2 regions of the Faecalibacterium sp. Marseille-Q4137 genome follow, and region 2 is predicted to be linked to the other one. Evidence: predicted binding sites of a transcription regulator. Region 2 holds the regulator's gene; the other holds the start of a gene.

What was found. The regulator HrcA, encoded in region 2, represses chaperone genes, less so after heat shock. The targets are predictions, from matches to a motif close to TGTTAGCACTCNNNNNNNNNGAGTGCTAACA.
Region 1: the regulator HrcA is predicted to act here: its motif matches at 1,357-1,387, upstream of J3353_RS13175 (Hsp20/alpha crystallin family protein).

What each region holds. Positions count from the first base shown of each region.
Region 1 is NZ_JAFREK010000040.1:11,263-15,447, forward strand. It holds gene J3353_RS13165 (ATP-binding protein) at 1-195, shown strand, start outside; gene J3353_RS13170 (pyruvate kinase) at 236-1,192, opposite strand; gene J3353_RS13175 (Hsp20/alpha crystallin family protein) at 1,521-1,985, shown strand; gene J3353_RS13180 (D-alanyl-D-alanine carboxypeptidase family protein) at 2,422-3,234, shown strand; gene J3353_RS13185 (pitrilysin family protein) at 3,254-4,185, shown strand, end outside.
Region 2 is NZ_JAFREK010000016.1:41,642-45,826, forward strand. It holds gene J3353_RS08215 (stage V sporulation T C-terminal domain-containing protein) at 107-649, shown strand; gene hrcA (heat-inducible transcriptional repressor HrcA) at 1,002-2,075, shown strand; gene grpE (nucleotide exchange factor GrpE) at 2,072-2,701, shown strand; gene dnaK (molecular chaperone DnaK) at 2,804-4,185, shown strand, end outside.

The sequences.
Region 1 (4,185 bases), on a different contig from region 2:
GACGCTGTGGATTACAGCGAAAAGCTCACCGAGATCCTGCGCAGCAACGACATCCAGAGCGTGACCATCCTCCGCATGGAGGTGCCCTGCTGCGGCGGCTTGGAGATGGCAGCGAAAAAGGCACTTCAAGCCAGCGGAAAGTTCATTCCGTGGCAGGTGGTCACCATTTCCATTGACGGAAAAATTCTGGACTAAATGCGGCAACACAGATCGACCGAGTGTCTTTGACTTTGGGTTATTCCAAGGCGGTGCGGGCAGTGCGCACAAGATACTCCATGGCCTCCACCGGGTACTGCCCGGCGGCGGTCTCCCCGGTGAGCATCACGCTGGAAGCGCCGTCTGCCACGGCGTTATAGATGTCGCTGACCTCGGCGCGGGTGGGGACCGCCCGGCTGCACATACTGTCCAGCATCTGGGTCACCACCATAAAGGGCACCCCGGCAGACCGGCAGACTGCCGAAAGCTGTTTCTGGCACCGGGGCAGCTCCCACAGGGGCATGGCGTTGCCAAGGTCCCCGCGGGCAATGACCACTTCATCCACAAGGGGCAGGAACTCCGGCAGGGCCTGTACCCCCGCAAGGCTCTCGATCTTGGCAAAAATGCGGATCTGCCCGGCCCCGGCCTGTTCCAGCGCCCGGCGCAGGGTGCGGATGTCCTCAGCCCCCCGCACGAAGGGCAGCATCACCCCGGTAACGCCGCAGGCTCCCGCCAGCTGCAGGTTTTGCAGGTCCTCCTCCGTCAACGTGGGGGAGGCCACCGTCAGCCCCGGTGCCGCAAGGCTTTTGCGGCTTTGCAGGGTGCCGCCCCGTATCACAGTACACTGCAGGGCAGCGCCATCGGCTTCGGCCACCTGCACAAGGAGCCTGCCGTCGTCCAGCAGGAGGTTCTGGCCCGGCCGGGCTGCATGCACCAGCGCCGCCGGGCAGGGGACACCTCCTTGCCCCAGCCGGAGGCTCTGGCCCGGTTCCAGCACAAGGGGCTGGGGCAGCGTGCCAATGCGCAGCTCCGGCCCCTGCAGGTCGATGAGCAGCTGGGGGATGCCCACGGCGTGGATGATATCCAGCCAGTCTTTGTGGGCCGAAAGGGGCCCGTGGGAAAGGTTCATGCGGATGCCCGTCATGCCAGCTTCCACCATGCGCTGCAAGGTCTCCAGCTGGGCACAGGCGGGGCCGATGGTACCATAAAATTCCAAAAAAATCACCCGGTTTCGTTTTTTCTTATTGTAACACGGAACGGGACCGTTGAAAAGTGCCAAATCAGGCGGCAACGAAAAAAGGCGTGGCAGCCCGCCCCAAAGGGGAAAGCGGAGAGAGCCAGAACCAAGAAATTGTTGCAAAAGTGTTATTTTTTCATGAATATTAGCGCTCCACTATTGACACTGCTAACGCATGGTGCTATAACAGTGGCGTGCTCAGGAGGAAGGGCAAAAGGAGAGCCGCAAGGCTCCCCGGAAAGCCTTTCCGAGTGGACGCTTCAGATTTTTTGCCCCGACCCGAACGCCGGGATTGGAGGAATGATTTATGCTTATGCCGACTGTTTTCCATGAAAACCTGTTCGATGATTTCTTCGATCCGTTCTGGAATGACGCTGCACTGGAACGTATGATGAACCGTGAGGCTCGTGATACCTTTGGTAAGCGCGGTGCAAACATGATGAAGACCGATGTCAAACAGACGGACAACGGCTACGAAGTAGCGGTTGATCTGCCGGGCTGCAAGAAGGAAGACGTTCAGATGGATCTGAACGACGGCTACCTGACCATTCAGGCAGTGCGCAGCCACAGCAATGACGAAAAGGATCAGAAGGGTCGCTATGTGCGGCGCGAGACCTTCTCCGGCACCTGCGCACGCAGTTTCTACGTGGGCGATGTGAAGAAGGAAGACATCCACGCAAAGTTCGAGGATGGTGTCCTGCACATCGAGCTGCCTGCTCCTCAGCAGACGAAGGCTTTGCCTGAGAACCCGAACCTGATCGAGATCGAGTAAAACGCCGGTCGTGTGCGCCAAGTCACACACGCACATAAAGTGGCCCCGGAGAGCTGCAACAAGCCCTCCGGGGCCATTTTTGTTTCCTGGTATCTTTTCCGCTGAAAGATGCAAAATTTTCGCTGCCGGAGGCCGTGAATCTGCTGGCAGATCTGAAGATCAAGCTGTCCTGAACGAGCCCTCTGCCACGGTAGCCGGTCACCCTCTCCATTGGCGGGAAAATTCTGAATTGAGGAAAGCGCTTTAACGCGGGATTTTTATAAACCCCAAAGGGAGTTCTGTTCGGACGTTCGTCCGTAACGGAACTCCCTTTTTTGAAAGACACAATTTTTTAACATCCCTTTCCGTTTACACCTCGGCGAAAGAAGTGTATAATAAAATAATGTAATTGTGCGGCTGTGCATTGCGAAATGATGTGAGAAGGGAACCGATATCGATGAACCAAAACAAGCAAGCGCCCCGGCGGCGGATGACCCGGCGGGAGTGGAGGATCCGGCGCTGCCTGCGTCTGGCACGGAACTGGGCCGTGTTTCTGGCGGCCTGCGGCGCGGCTGTTGCCCTGATGACCAGCGGCATTTTATGGCTGCTGCCCAAGGCCCACGCCCTGATCGCGGGGCCGGAGGCCTTTGTGGCCAGAAATTACGATGGCACCGAATACCAGCTGAACCTTGCCGATGCCCGGCTGGTGCTGGTGAACGGGAATCTGCCGCTGGACGCAGAGCCTGCCCCGGCCCTTGCGGCGGCGGATGATGCCACGGGCCAGCAGCTGGAAGCGGAAGCCGCAGAGCAGTACCGCGCCATGGCGGCAGCTGCGGCGGCAGACGGCATCACGCTGGAACTGGTGACGGGCTATCAGGATGTTTCCGCACGGGAAGCGGCCTTTGATGCCCGGAAGCAGGTGTATCTGGAAAAGGGGCTCTCCGAAGAGGAGGCAGCGGCCTATGCCGCCAGCGTCTGCCCTCCGGCCAATGCCAGCGAGCAGGCCACCGGCTATGCGGCGGACATTCTCAGCCCGGACTGCACTGAAAAGACCACCTGCTTTGCCGATACTCGCGCCTACGAGTGGCTGACCGCCTACGCTGCGGAGTATGGTTTTGTCCTCCGCTGGCCGGAGGAGCGGCAGGCCGCCACCGGCATGGTATACGAGCCCTGGCACTGGCGCTATGTGGGGGTGGAAAATGCCCTCGCCATCCGCGCGTCCGGACTCTCGCTGGAGGAGTTCCTTGCGCTGGAGCGCACAAAGCTGTAACAAAAAAGGAGAACGACTGTTGAGACGAACCGAGATCGCGCCCGGGGTCCATCTTTCCTGGGACCCGGCGCAGAAATTCAACCGCTGCCGGATCAGCATCCACTTTGCGTTTCCGGCACGGCGGGAGACGGCAACCGCTCACGCTCTGCTGCCTCTGTTGATGGAGCGGGGCTATGCGGATTGCCCGGATATGACCCAGATGACCAAAAAGCTTGCCCGGCTGTACGGCGCGGACCTGACCGTGGATGCCCGCCCGCTGGGTGCAAACCACAACCTCTGCGTCAGTGTGACCGGCATCAAGGACCGCTTTGCACTGGAGGGCGAGGCCCTGACCCGGGAGTATGCCGCGCTGGCGCTGGGCACAGCGTTCCATCCCTATTTTGTGGGCGGTGTGTTTGACCCGGAGGCGGTCGCCATCGAAAAGCAGATGCTGAAAAAGGCGCTGGAGGATGAGATCAACGAAAAGCGCATCTACTGCCAGCGGCAGGCCAACCGGGAGTTCTTTGGGAGCAGCCCCGCCGGTATCCGGCAGGAGGGCTATCTGGACGAGGTGGACGGCCTGACCCCGGAGACGCTGACAGAGGCTTACCGTGAGATGCTCCGCACCGCCAGCATCGAGCTGCTGGTGCTGGGCTGCGGGGAAGCGGAGACCGAGCAGGTGAAGCAGGCCCTGCTGGAAGAGCTTTCCCACATCGGGCGGGCCCCGCTACCATTGTGCGAGAACCTTGCCATGCCCCGGCAGGATGCCGTGCGCAGGGTGGAATGCTTTGACACAGTGCAGGCCAAGCTCTGCATGCTGTTCACGCTGGGCGTGCCCATGCGCCCCGACCAGATGGCGGCGGTGCGGCTTGCCATGGCGCTGTATGGCGGCAGTGTGACCAGCCGCCTGTTCCTGAACGTGCGGGAACGGGATCATCTGTGCTATTACTGCTCGTCCAGCTTCCAGAGCTT
Region 2 (4,185 bases):
GCTCCGGCAGGAGCTGAATGAATAATTCCCTTCCTGTTTCCACAGAATAACCATACTTCACAGAAATCTGGAAGCAAAACCGGAACATGGAAAGGAAGGGAACCTTATGAAAGCAACCGGCATCGTGCGCCGCATCGATGAGCTGGGGCGGGTGGTCATCCCCAAGGAGATCCGCCGCACCCAGCGCATCCGCAGGGGAGACCCGCTGGAGATCTTTACAACGGGGGACGGTGAGGTCATCTTCAAAAAGTATTCGCCCATGGGGGAACTGAGCGGGGTGACGGCCCAGTATGTGGATGTGCTGAGCAAGTGCTTTGCCCTGACGGCCTTTGTCTCAGACCGGGACCGCATTCTGGCGGCATCCGGTGCGGGCAGGCGGGATCTGGCCGACCGCAGCGTGAGCCAGCCGCTGGAAAAGCTGATGGACAGCCGCAAGCCCTACCAGAGCGATGGCAGCCCCGAAAAGGCGTTGCTGCCCTGTGAGGGCTCACCCCGGGCGCTGCTGTGCGCTGTGCCCATCATTGCGGCGGGGGATGTCACCGGCAGTGTGGGCCTGCTTACGGAGGACCGCACTGCCCAGCCCGATGCCGCCCAGCTCAAGGCGGTGAACGTGGCGGCGGCATTTCTGGCAAAGCAGATGGAGGAATAATACCTTATAATAGAGAAGCTGCTGCACAGAGCGATGTGTGGCGGCTTTTTTAGGTTGCGAACCCTCTCCGTCATTGCTTACGCAATGCCACCTCTCCCAAAGGGAGAGGCAAGACATCACAGAGGGCAGATGCTGCTGAATCTGGGATAGCCCTTGGCTCCCCCTTCGGGGGAGCTGGCAAAGCCGTCAGGCTTTGACTGAGAGGGTGTAGCCAGCTTTATGACAGAATTATGAATCTTTCAAAACTTTTCTGAGAAGCTATTGACAGCGCCGCAAAATTGGATATAATGGTCTTAGCACTCAGGAAGAAGGAGTGCTAAAGAACAAAAAGCGAACGAAGGAGGCAGGCGCTATGACGATGGATGCACGCAAACAGCGTGTCTTGCAGGCGATCGTTGCGCTGTATGGCCTCGAGGGCGAGCCCGTGGGCAGCAGTGTGCTGGCAAACTACTTTGATATGGCAGTTTCCAGTGCCACGCTGCGCAACGAGATGGCCGCGCTGACCAAGCTGGGTCTGCTGGAGCAGCCCCACACCAGCGCAGGCCGTGTCCCCAGTGCCAAGGGCTACCGTTATTATCTGGATCATCTTCTCACCGATGACCAGCCGCTGGACCGTGTGACCCGCGCCCGTGTGGACGCGGTGTTCGCGAGCCTTGACCACGAGCCGGAAAAGCTGGCACAGGGTGCCGCCAAGGCGCTGGCCGCCATCAGCGGCTGCACCGCCGCCGTCAGCACCCCCTGTGCTGAGGATCTCTGCATCGCCCACTACGAGGTGGTGCAGGTGGGCCGCAGCGCCGCAGCGGTGCTGGCTGTGACCACTGCCGGTTATGTCCGCACCCGTGTGGCGCGGGTCCGCACCGGTCTTTCCCGGGAAAATGCAGCGGCGCTTGCCGCCCTGCTCAACCGGAACCTGACCTTTGTGGCTCCTGTTGATCTGTCGCCCCGGCTCCTTGCAGAGCTGTGCAGCCAGATCAGCCCGGAGCTGGTGCCGGTGATCAGCGCCGCCGCCGCCATCCTGCAGGATTCCACCCAGCCCCATGTGTATCTGGGTGGTGAGCAGTACCTGCTGGACTGGCCCCAGCTGGACGGCAAGGTGGGCAGCATCCTGAGCCTGCTGAACGACGAAGAGCAGGCCGCCGCCCTCATTGCACCCCCGGCAGAGCAGAGCGAAAGCATCCTGCTGGGCGAGGATCTGGAACCTCAGATCCCCGGCCTGTGCATCGTGAGTGACCGGTATCTGGTGGGCGGAGGCCTCTGGGGCTCCGTGGCCCTCATCGGCCCCACCCGGATGCCCTTCCAGAAGCTGATGCCGCTGCTCCACACCTTTGCCGATCAGCTTGGCGAAGGAATGAGCGGCAAACGAAAAGATACCCCGCAGGCAGCCGCACCCCGGCGGACTGTGATCTATAAGGAGGACCTGGAATGAGCGAAGAAACAAAAAAGACCCCGCAGGCAGAAGAACCTGCCGTGGAGCCCAACACCGCCGAGCAGGCCGCCCCGGAAACTGCACCTGAGCAGGCAGCGGCTCCCGAGACGAACGCTGAAGCGGCAGACCCCAAGAAAAAGGATGGCTTCTTCAACAAGAAGGCCCGGGAGCTGGAGGCTGTGAAGGCAAAGCTGGACGCGGCTGAGAAGAATGCCAATCAGGCCAAGGATCAGCTGCTGCGGATGGCCGCTGAGTATGAGAACTACCGCAAGCGCTCCACCCGTGAGGCTGACCAGAAGTTCAACGACGGCGTGTCCTTTGCCGTGAACCAGATCATCCCCATTCTGGATACGCTGGAGATGGCGGCCAACGCCCCCACCACCGACGAGAATTACAAGAAGGGCGTGACCATGACGCTGGACAAAGCCGCCAAGGCGCTGAGCGTCCTCCATGTGGAGGAGATCGAGGCGCTGGGTAAGCCCTTTGACCCCAACTTTATGAATGCCGTGCAGCAGATCCCCGCCCCCGATGGGCAGGAGAGCGGCACCGTGATCACAGTTTACCAGAAGGGCTACAAGCTGGGCGATAAGATCGTCCGCCATGCCACCGTTGTTGTGGCAGAGTGATTTTGCAAGACCCCGCAAGGGTTTTCAAATATAACATCCGCTTGGTAACATTTGAGCATCATATAAACAAAAAACGTTCTGAATTTGAGAGGAGCTTTCATTATGAGTAAGATCATTGGTATCGACCTTGGTACTACCAACAGCTGCGTGGCTGTTATGGAGGGCGGCGAGCCCGTTGTTATCGCAAACTCTGAGGGTGCACGCACCACCCCGTCTGTTGTCGGCTTCACCAAGACCGGCGACCGTCTGGTGGGTCAGGTCGCAAAGCGCCAGGCCATCACCAACCCTGAGAACACGGTGGCTTCCATCAAGCGTTATATGGGCACCGACCACAAGGTGACCCTGAACGGCAAAGAGTACACTCCCCAGCAGGTCAGCGCTATGATCCTGCAGAAGCTGAAGGCTGATGCCGAGGCTTATCTGGGCGAGACTGTCACCGATGCAGTCATCACCGTTCCTGCATACTTCAACGACAGCCAGCGTCAGGCAACCAAGGACGCAGGCACCATTGCCGGCCTGAACGTCAAGCGTATCATCAACGAGCCCACTGCCGCATCTCTGGCATACGGCATCGATAAGGAAGAGGACCAGAAGATCATGGTCTACGATCTGGGCGGCGGCACCTTCGATGTCTCCATCATCGAGATGGGCGACGGCGTGACCGAGGTTCTGGCCACCAACGGTGATACCCACCTGGGCGGCGATGACTTCGACCAGCGCATCATCGACTGGATGGCAGATGCGTTCCAGAACGAGAATGGCATCGACCTGCGCAAGGATAAGATGGCCGCACAGCGCTTGAAGGAAGCTGCTGAGAAGGCAAAGATCGAGCTGTCCAGCGCAATGAGCAGCCAGATCAACCTGCCCTTCATCACTGCTGACGCTACCGGCCCCAAGCATCTGGATATGACCCTGACCCGCGCAAAGTTCAATGAGCTGACCGCTGATCTGGTCGACCGCACCATGACCCCTGTCCGCAAGGCTCTGCAGGATGCAGGCCTGCGTCCCTCTGACCTGAAGAAGGTCCTGATGGTCGGTGGTTCCACCCGTATCCCCGCTGTCTACGATGCAGTCAAGAAGGAACTGAACTGCGAGCCCTTCAAGGGCATCAACCCCGATGAGTGCGTGGCTGTGGGCGCTGCCATCCAGGGCGGCGTTCTGCAGGGCGATGTCAAGGGCCTGCTGCTGCTGGATGTCACCCCGCTGAGCCTGGGCATTGAGACCCTGGGCGGCGTGTGCACCAAGATCATCGACCGCAACACCACCATCCCCACCCACAAGAGCCAGGTGTTCTCCACTGCCGCTGATAACCAGCCCTCTGTTGAGATCAACGTTCTGCAGGGCGAGCGTGAGTTTGCCCGCGACAACAAGAGCCTGGGTGTGTTCCACCTGGATGGCATTGCTCCGGCTCCCCGTGGTGTGCCTCAGATCGAAGTCACCTTCGATATCGATGCAAACGGCATCGTGAAGGTCAGCGCAAAGGA